Regions from separate parts of the Cellulomonas olei genome, predicted to be linked through region 2. Evidence: predicted binding sites of a transcription regulator. Region 2 holds the regulator's gene; each other region holds the start of a gene.

Region 1 (3,270 bases), on a different contig from region 2:
GACCTTGACCGGGTCGTTGACGCCCGCGGCCAGCAGGTCCTCGTAGACGCCGGTCGCGGCGTTCAGGCCCTGGCCGGACGGGAGGTTGCGCACCTTCTCCGCCACGACGCCGCCCTCGAGGCCCGCGTTGACCGCGATCTGCTTGAGCGGGGCGTCGATCGCGACCTTCACGATGTTCGCGCCGGTCGCCTCGTCACCGGTGAGCTCGAGCTTCTCGAACGCGACGGCACCGGCCTGGATGAGCGCCACGCCACCACCGGCGACGATGCCCTCCTCGACGGCCGCCTTGGCGTTGCGCACGGCGTCCTCGATGCGGTGCTTGCGCTCCTTGAGCTCGACCTCGGTCGCCGCACCGGCCTTGATGACGGCCACGCCGCCGGCCAGCTTGGCGAGGCGCTCCTGGAGCTTCTCGCGGTCGTAGTCCGAGTCGGAGTTGTCGATCTCCGCGCGGATCTGGTTCACGCGACCGGCGATCTGCGCGGCGTCGCCGGCACCCTCGACGATCGTGGTCTCGTCCTTGGTCACGACGATCTTGCGCGCGGTGCCGAGGACCTCGAGGCCCACGGTGTCGAGCTTGAGGCCGACGGTCTCGGACACGACCTGGCCGCCCGTGAGGATGGCCATGTCCTGCAGCATCGCCTTGCGGCGGTCGCCGAAGCCCGGGGCCTTGACGGCGACGGACTTGAAGGTGCCGCGGATCTTGTTGACGACGAGCGTGGCCAGGGCCTCGCCCTCGACGTCCTCGGCGACGATGAACAGCGGCTTGCCGGACTGGATGACCTTCTCCAGCAGCGGCAGCAGGTCCTTGACGTTCGAGATCTTCGACTCGACGAGCAGCACGTAGGCGTCCTCGAGGACGGCCTCCTGGCGCTCCGGGTCGGTCACGAAGTACGCCGACAGGAAGCCCTTGTCGAAGCGCATGCCCTCCGTGAGCTCGAGCTCCAGGCCGAGGGCGTTGGACTCCTCGACCGTGATGACGCCCTCCTTGCCGACCTTGTCGAGCGCCTCGGCGATGAGCTCGCCGATCGCGCTGTCGCCGGCCGAGATGGACGCCGTGGCGGCGATCTCGTCCTTGGTCTCGATCTCCTTCGCCTGCTCCAGCAGGGCGGCGGTGACGGCCTCGACGGCCTGCTCGATGCCGCGCTTGAGGGCGATGGGGTTCGCGCCGGCCGCGACGTTGCGCAGGCCCTCGCGCACCAGCGCCTGGGCGAGCACGGTGGCGGTGGTGGTGCCGTCACCCGCGACGTCGTCGGTCTTCTTGGCGACCTCCTTGACGAGCTCCGCGCCGATCTTCTCGAACGGGTCCTCGAGCTCGATCTCCTTGGCGATGGAGACACCGTCGTTGGTGATCGTGGGGGCGCCCCACTTCTTGTCCAGGACGACGTTGCGGCCCTTGGGGCCGAGGGTGACCTTGACGGTGTCGGCGAGGGTGTTCAGACCCCGCTCGATGCCGCGACGGGCCTCCTCGTTGAAGGCAATGATCTTGGCCATGGGGCTATCGATCCTTCACTCTGGCTCGTGGTTCGGCCGGTCGGTGCCCGCGACGGACGGTCGCTCCGGCCCGTCGGTCATGTCCCGTCGGGCGGTGCGACCTCACCGGGTCGGCCTGGGTTGTCATTCTGTCACTCTCGACCCGAGAGTGCTAACACCAATGGTTAGCACTCGACCCTGGTGAGTGCAAGGCGCTCCGCCCTCGGCGGACGCGGTCCGGGCCGGTAGCCTGCCGCGCATGCCCGCTCGCCGCACCACCGCCGTCGTGCTGCTGGCCGCGCTGGGCACGGCACTCGTGGCGTGGGGCGCGTCGGGGCCGCGGGACGCGTCGCTGCCGCTCTACGCCCAGGGCGTGGCCCTCGACGCCACCGGCGCCGTGGTGGACGTCCCGGTCGGGTCACCGGCGGCGCTGCACGACGGCACCCGCGTGCTGGACGTCCCGGGCACGCGCGCGGACGACGCGCTCGCGGAGGAGCAGCGGGCGTGGCTCGCCGCCGGCACGCTGCCCGGCGGGGCGGACGGGCCGTACGCGGACATGGTCGCCGACGCGCTGCTCGACCTGCACACCCTGCTGCTGCCGGACGGGGCGGCGGTGGCAGCGTGGACCGACCGGTGGCGCTACGTGTGGCCCCGCGACGCCGCGTTCGTCGCGGTCGCGCTGGCCCGGACGGGGCACGGCGACGACGCGCTCGACGTGCTGGGCTTCCTCGACCGGGTGCAGGCGCCCGACGGCTCGTTCGAGGCGCGGTACCTGCCGGACGGGTCGGGGCCGCCGGACGCCCGGACCCCGCAGACCGACGGCACGGGCTGGGCGCTGTGGGCGGCCGGCGAGGTGGTCGACGCCCAGCCCGCGGACCGGCGCCGGGCGGTGGCCGAGCGGCTCCGCGGGCTCGTGACGCGGTCCGCCGCCGGCGCGGTCGCGCTCACCGCCGACGACGGCCTGCCGCCCGCCTCCCCGGACTACTGGGAGGTCGCGGAGGACGAGCTGACCCTCGGGACGGTCGCACCGCTGCTCGCGGGCCTCGAGTCGGCGCCGGCGCTCCTGGAGCTGCTCGGCGAGGACGGGGCTGCGGCCGCTGCCCGGGAGGCCGCCGGGCGCACCCGGGACGCCGTCGAGCGGGAGTTCGGCGACGACACCGCGTACGGCCGGTACGCCGGGGGCAGCGTCCCGGACGCCGCGAGCGCGTTCGTCCTGCCGCCGTTCCAGCCGGAGCCGCTGACCGGGGCGCTCGACGCGTGGCAGGCCTCGGCGGAGGCGATGGCACGTCCCGCGGGCGGCCTCGCGCCCGGGGCGGCGTGGAAGCGCGACGGCATCTCCTGGACGCCGCAGACCTCGCTCTACGCCCTGGTGGCCGCGGAGAACGGCCGGCCGGACGAGGCGCGGGCCCGGCTGGACTGGCTCGACGCCCACCGGACGATGCTCGGCGCGCTGCCGGAGAAGGTGCTCGCGGACGGCTCACCCGCGGCGGTCGCCCCGCTGGCGTGGACCGCGGCGTGCGTGGTGCTGGCCGTCGGCGCGCTGGACGGCTGACCCGGCGCGCCGACGGCCGGGGCTCTCAGAGCGGGCGCACCTGCTCGGCCTGGGGGCCCTTGGTGCCCTGGCCGACCTCGAAGTCCACCGACTGACCCTCCTCGAGGGTCCGGTAGCCGTTCGTCTGGATGGCGCTGAAGTGGACGAACAGGTCCTGGCCGCCGTCGGCCGGGGTGATGAACCCGTAGCCCTTCTCGGCGTTGAACCACTTGACGGTTCCCTGCGGCATGCGGTGCTCCTGATGACGA
Region 2 (3,270 bases):
GCTGCACGACGCCCGCGTGCCGCCCCTCGGTGCCGTCGAGCAGGTACAGGTCGCCGGCCGCGAGGGCGGCGAGGCCGCCCGGCTCGGCCAGGAAGACGGGTGCCGTCACGCGTCAGCGTCCGGCGAGCTTGTCGCGCAGCTTCGCGAACACCCCCGGCGCCGACGCGCTCAGCCGCGCCTCCGGGCGCTCCTCGCCGCGCAGCGCCGCGAGCCGGCGCAGCAGCTCCGCCTGCTCGTCGTCCATCGCGGTCGGCACCTGGACGTCCACGTGCACGTGCAGGTCGCCGCGGCCGCCGGCGTGCAGGTGGCCGACCCCGAGCCCGCGCAGCGTGACCACCTGGGCGGGCTGCGTACCAGGACGCAGGTCCACCTCCTGGGGGCCGTCCAGCGTCTCCAGCGTGAGCACCGTGCCGAGCGCCGCCGCCGTCATCGGGACCTGCAGCGTGCAGTGCAGGTCGTCGCCCTCCCGGACGAACGTCTCGTGGCGGCGCTCCCGGATCTCCAGGTACACGTCGCCGGCCGGGCCGCCCGCCGGGCCGACCTCGCCCTGCGCCGTGAGCTTGATGCGCGTGCCGGTGTCGACACCCGCGGGGACGTCGACCTCCAGGACCCGGCGCGACCGGACGCGCCCCTCCCCGGCGCACTCGGTGCAGGGCTCGGGGATGACGGTGCCGAACCCGTGGCAGGCCGCGCACGGCTGCGACGTCATGACCTGGCCGAGGAACGAGCGCGCGACGCGCTGGACGCTGCCGCGCCCGCCGCACACGTCGCAGGTGCGCGGGGACGTGCCGGGACGGCAGCAGGTGCCGCTGCAGGTGGGGCAGACCACCGCCGTGTCGACCGGCACCTCGCGGTGCGTGCCGAACGTGGCCTCCGCGAGGTCGATGTCGAGCCGCACGAGCGCGTCCTGCCCGCGGCGCGCCCGCGGGATCGGACCGCGCTGCGCGCCGCCCCCCGCCGCGGCACCGAAGAACGTCTCGAAGATGTCCTGGAAGCCGAAGCCCCCGCCCATGCCGCCGCCCGGGGACGACGGGTCGGCGCCCATGTCGTACATGCGGCGCTTCTCCGGGTTGGAGAGCACGTCGTACGCCCGGGACACGTCCTTGAACCGCTCCTCCGACGCGGCGTCGGCGCCGGCCACGTCCGGGTGCAGCTCGCGCGCCAGCCGGCGGTAGGCCTTCTTGATCTGCTCGGGCGTGGCGTCGCGGTCCACGCCGAGCACCTCGTAGTAGTCGCTCACTCGTCACTTCCTGTCGGTCGCGCGCGTCGACGCGGGTCGGGGGCGCCGCGGGGGCGGGCGCGGGTCGTGCGGTCGGGGCCGGTCACCCGGCGAGGATCCGGGACAGGTAGCGGGCGACGGCACGCACCGTCGCGATGGTCCCGGGGTAGTCCATGCGGAGCGGGCCGACCGATCCGATGCGGGCGACAGCGGCACCGCCGCCGTCACCGGGCCCGCCGTAGCCGGTGGTGACGAACGAGGTCTCCACCAGGCCCTCGTGCTGCGTCTCCCGGCCGATGCGGACGGCCACGGCGGCCTCGTCCTCGGCCATCTCGGTCAGCAGCCGCAGCAGCACGACCTGCTCCTCCAGCGCCTCCAGCACGGGGCTGATGGTGCGGGCGAAGTCCTGGCCGCCGCCCCGCACGAGGTTCGCGGTGCCGGCCAGCACCACGCGCTCCTCGCTCTCGCGGGCCAGCGTGTCCTCCACGACGGCGACGACGGCCCGCACCAGCGGGGCCGCGACGGGCTCGAACTCGTCGGACAGCCCGGACAGCACGGCGTCCAGCTCGGCGAGGCGCCGGCCGGCCGCCGCCACGTTGAGCCGGACCCGCAGCCGGGCCACGACGGCCTCGTCCAGCGGGTCCGCCAGCTCCAGCGTGCGCTGCTCCACGCGGCCGTGGTCGGTGATGATGACGACGAGCAGGTGCCGGTCGCCGACCGGGACCAGCTCGACGTGCCGCAGGGCCGTGCGCCGCAGCGACGGGTACTGCACGACGGCCACCTGGTGGGTGAGCTGGGCGAGCAGCCGGACGGCGCGGTCGACCACGTCGTCCAGGTCGGCCGCGTCCTCCATGAAGGTCTCGATGGCCCGCCGCTCCGGGGCGGACAGCGGCTTGACGGTCGCGAGCCGGTCGACGAACAGCCGGTAGCCCTTGTCGGTCGGCACCCGGCCGGCGGAGGTGTGCGGCTGCACGATGTAGCCGGACTCCTCGAGCGCGGCCATGTCGTTGCGGATGGTGGCCGGCGAGACGCCGAGCGCGTGCCGCTCGACGAGCGCGCGGGAGCCGACGGGCTCGCGGGTGGCGACGTAGTCCTCCACGATCGCGCGCAGCACGTCCAGCCTGCGGTCCTCGCTCATCGCCACCTCCCGATGCCTGTCCGGCCGCCCGTCACGCCGGGTCCGCCGCGCCCCACGTCCGGCCCCCGCGCCGTCCGGCGGCCGCCGGCGACGCGCGGCCGGGATGGCACTCACCCGACGCGAGTGCCAATTCTACTCGGCCGCACGGGCAGGTGCCCTGCCGCCCGCGCCCACGGCCCCGGACCCCGACGTCCCGCCGGTCGCGGCCGGGTCGCGGCGCCGCGCGACCAGGTCCACCACGCCGACCACGAGGGCCACCGCGACGAGCGCCACCGTGACGAGCAGCGCCCGGCCGGCGGCCACGCCGCCCTCGACGCCCGCAGCCAGCGCCGTGTAGTAGGTCGACAGCGCGACGGCCACGCCGAGCGCGGAGCCCACCCGCTGCCCGACCTGCAGCATGCTGCCCGCGACGCCCGCCCGGTCCACCGGGACGCGCGCGAGCGTGAGCGTCTGGTTCGGGGAGATGACCAGGCCGCTGCCGGCGCCCGCGACCATCTGCGTCCCGGCGACCACGAGCCCGACCGCCGGCGGGTCCACCAGGCGGATCGCCAGGTCGGTGCCGACGAGGCCCGTGAGCACGAGCACCAGCCCCACGACCACCAGCGCGCGCCCGCGCGTCGCGACCAGGCGGCCCGACTGCTGCGCCGCGACGGCCGACGCGATCGCGAACGGCATGCCCACGAGCCCGGCCTGCAGCGGCGTGAACCCCGCGATCTGCTGGAGGTACAGCGTGGTGACGAGGAACACGGCCGTGAACCCGGCGAAGTACGCCATGCCGAGCAGCGCGCCGTTGCGGAACGACGGCTCCCCCAGCACCCGCGGGTCGAGGACGGCCGCGCCGGTCCGCCGCTGGTACCCGCGCTCCCACGCGACCGTGGCCACGGCCAGCACCGCCGCCACCGCCAGCCACCAC
Region 3 (3,270 bases), on a different contig from region 2:
CGGCGGGCGACGTCCCCGGGCTCGCGTCGAAGCTGCTGGTCGGCGGCGTGGTGGACGGCCACAACATCTGGCGCGCGGACCTCGACGCCGCGCTGGCGACCCTGGAGGGACTCGAGACGCTCGGCGCCGCGCAGGTGTCCGTGGCGACGTCCACCTCGCTGTTCCACGTGCCGCACGACGTCGACGACGAGCCCGCGCTCGACCCGACGCTGCGGTCCTGGCTGGCGTTCGCGGACCAGAAGGTCGGCGAGGTCGTCACGCTGGCGACCGGGCTGCGCGAGGGGCGCGAGGCCGTGCACGCCGAGCTGCTCGCCGCCGCGGACGCCCGCCGCAGCCGCGCCCAGGCGCCCGGCGTGGTCCGCCCCGACGTGCGGGACCGCCTGGCCGCGCTGCCGCAGGACGCGTTCCACCGCGGCGACTTCGCGGAGCGGCAGGCCGCCCAGGCCGCGCGCCTGCGCCTGCCCGTGCTGCCGACGACCACCATCGGCTCCTTCCCGCAGACCTCCGAGATCCGGGTGGCGCGCGCCGCGTCCGCCCGCGGGGAGCTCACCGCCGCCGAGTACGAGGACGCGATGCGGGCGGAGATCCGGCGCGTCGTCGAGCTCCAGGAGCAGATCGGCCTGGACGTCCTCGTGCACGGCGAGGCCGAGCGGAACGACATGGTGCAGTACTTCGCCGAGAACCTCGACGGGTTCGCCGTCACGCAGAACGGCTGGGTGCAGTCCTACGGCTCGCGCTGCACCCGCCCGTCGATCCTGTGGGGCGACGTCGCGCGCCCGGCGCCCATCACGGTGCCGTGGACGACGTACACCCAGTCCCTCACCGCGAAGCCCGTCAAGGGCATGCTCACCGGGCCGGTCACGATCCTCGCGTGGTCGTTCGTGCGGGACGACCAGCCGCTCGCCGACACCGCGAACCAGGTGGCGCTGGCGCTGCGCGACGAGATCGCCGACCTGGAGGCCGCCGGCACCGCGATCGTGCAGGTCGACGAGCCCGCGCTGCGCGAGCTGCTCCCGCTGCGGGCGGCGGACCACGCGGCCTACCTCGACTGGTCGGTGCGGTCCTTCCGCCTCGCCACGTCGGGCGTCCGCCCGGACACCCAGATCCACACCCACCTGTGCTACTCGGAGTTCGGCGAGGTCATCGGGGCGATCGACGGGCTCGACGCGGACGTGACGTCCATCGAGGCCGCGCGCTCGAAGATGGAGATCCTCGGGGACATCGCCTCGGCGGGCTACCCCCGCGGGATCGGCCCGGGCGTCTGGGACATCCACTCCCCGCGCGTGCCGAGCGAGGCCGAGGTCACCGAGCTGCTCACCGAGGCCGTCCGGGTGATCGACCCCGCGCAGCTCTGGGTGAACCCCGACTGCGGCCTCAAGACCCGCGGCTACGCCGAGGTCACGCCGTCGCTCGAGCACGTGCTGGCCGCGACCCGCGCGGTGCGCGCCACGCTGCCGGTGGCGACCACCGTCTGATCCGGGGCGCGGGCCGACACCCGCCGCGCAGCACGGCGCCCCGGTCCCGTCGCGGGACCGGGGCGCCGGTGTGCGGGCGTCAGGCGTCCGCGTGCTGGGCGTCGGCCGGGGCCTCGATGGTCGCCGGCGTCTCACCGGTCCGGACCTCGATGCGCCGCGGCTTGGCCTCCTCGGCCACCGGGATCGTCAGCGTCAGGACGCCGTCGGCGTACGACGCGTGGATGGCGTCCAGGTCGAGCCCGCGGCCCACCGTCAGCTGGCGGGCGTAGGTGCCGACCGGGCGCTCCTTGGCGAGCCACTGCACGCCGTCCTCCGTGCGCGCCGTGCGCTGGGCGCGGATGGTCAGGGTGCGGTCGTCCACGTTGACGTCGATCGACCCCGGGTCGGCACCCGGCAGGTCGACGTGCAGGACGTAGTGGTCGCCGGCGCGGTACAGGTCCATCGGCATGGACGCCGCCGCGCGCTGCGAGCCGAGCACCTGGCCCATGAGCCGGTCCATCTCCTGGAACGGGTCGAATCGCGTAGCCACAGCCCGTCACCTCCTCGACTCCGACGGGCCCCGGCCTGTCCGGGGCCATCGCGCTGCTCCGGCGGGACGGACCCCGCCGGAAGGGGCTACAGGACCTGTTCTAGCACTCGGGCACCGAGAGTGCTAACCCTGTGCCGGGCTGTTCGCCGAGAGATGAACGCGCAGGTCAGAAGGCCGTGGGGAGGCGGTCGCCGCCCTCGGTGGCGGCCGCCAGCGCCGACACGATCCGCACGTCTGCGTCCAACCACGGCACCGTCAGCCACTCGCCGCGCGGCAGCCACCGCAGCTCGTCGTGCTCCACCAGCGGCTCCGGCTCACCCGCCGCCACCCGCGCCAGCCACAGCCGCATCGTGTACCGGTCGGTCAGCCGCCAGCACCCGTCGTCCGGCCCGGCCAGCTCCGCACCGAGCTCGACCTCGACGCCGAGCTCCTCGCGCAGCTCCCGGTGCAGCGCCGCCTCGGGCTCCTCGCCCGGCTCCACCTTGCCGCCCGGGAACTCCCAGCGCCCCGCCAGGCTCACGGGCGACCGGCGCCGGGCGGCCAGCAGCGCGCGCGGGACGTCGAGGTCGTCGACGAGCGCCGCGGCGACGACGAGGACGGGCGAGGTCATGCGCCGATCCTGCCAGGCCCCCGCGGATCGCTGCGCCACGGAGCTGCTGGGCGCCGGGGACCGCTAAGGCCAGTAGCGCACAGGGTTCTGCCCTGTGTCGTCGAAGGTCCGGCCCTCCAGGTCGTGCAGCCGCTCGCCGAGGATGAACTCGACCCGGTTCGGCTCCGCGCTGGCGATCACGCCGTCGACGCGCCACGCGGCCAGCACACGTCCTCGCACGACCGCGACCAGCGCCGTGGGCGCCTCGGTGCGGACACGGTCGAGCGACAGCCGCCATGCCTTGCGCGCACGTTCGCGCAGCTCGTCGGCGGAGAGGTCGAGCACGTCCGGGTTCAGCTTCACCACGATCATCGGTGTGTCGACCGGAAGGGTCTGCACCGTTCCCGTGCCCGCACCCGGCGCCGTCCCCTGGTGCTCCCCCGCGGACACCCCGGCAGGCACTGCCTGGGCGATCAGCGCAACCACCCGATCAGGTGCGGCGTCGACCCCTCCGGCGACCTCGACATACGCCGACGCCGCGGCCACCAGCGACGTCGCGATGAGCACGCGGTCGCCCTGCACCAGGGACTCGCTGCCTTCGACGGCCTCGACGCGCAGGGTGCCCGAGGTGCCCTCGTGCGCCAACCGCAGCAGGACCGGCTCAGGACACACGGCTC

What was found. The regulator HrcA, encoded in region 2, represses chaperone genes, less so after heat shock. The targets are predictions, from matches to a motif close to TTNGCACTCGNNNNNNNCGAGTGCNAA.
Region 1: a site for HrcA is predicted at 1,656-1,682, ahead of groL (chaperonin GroEL). Genes of this name have one in related genera too.
Region 3: a site for HrcA is predicted at 2,105-2,131, ahead of AAHH18_RS18070 (Hsp20/alpha crystallin family protein). Genes of this name have one in related genera too.

What each region holds. Positions count from the first base shown of each region.
Region 1 is NZ_JBCLVN010000049.1:36,445-39,714, forward strand. It holds gene groL (chaperonin GroEL) at 1-1,491, opposite strand, end outside; gene AAHH18_RS14420 (glycoside hydrolase family 15 protein) at 1,730-3,022, shown strand; gene AAHH18_RS14425 (cold-shock protein) at 3,048-3,251, opposite strand.
Region 2 is NZ_JBCLVN010000018.1:42,093-45,362, forward strand. It holds gene AAHH18_RS07635 (16S rRNA (uracil(1498)-N(3))-methyltransferase) at 1-109, opposite strand, end outside; gene dnaJ (molecular chaperone DnaJ) at 113-1,240, opposite strand; gene hrcA (heat-inducible transcriptional repressor HrcA) at 1,323-2,357, opposite strand; gene AAHH18_RS07650 (MFS transporter) at 2,490-3,270, opposite strand, start outside.
Region 3 is NZ_JBCLVN010000095.1:2,454-5,723, forward strand. It holds gene metE (5-methyltetrahydropteroyltriglutamate--homocysteine S-methyltransferase) at 1-1,475, shown strand, start outside; gene AAHH18_RS18070 (Hsp20/alpha crystallin family protein) at 1,555-2,004, opposite strand; gene AAHH18_RS18075 ((deoxy)nucleoside triphosphate pyrophosphohydrolase) at 2,171-2,614, opposite strand; gene AAHH18_RS18080 (hypothetical protein) at 2,678-3,270, opposite strand, start outside.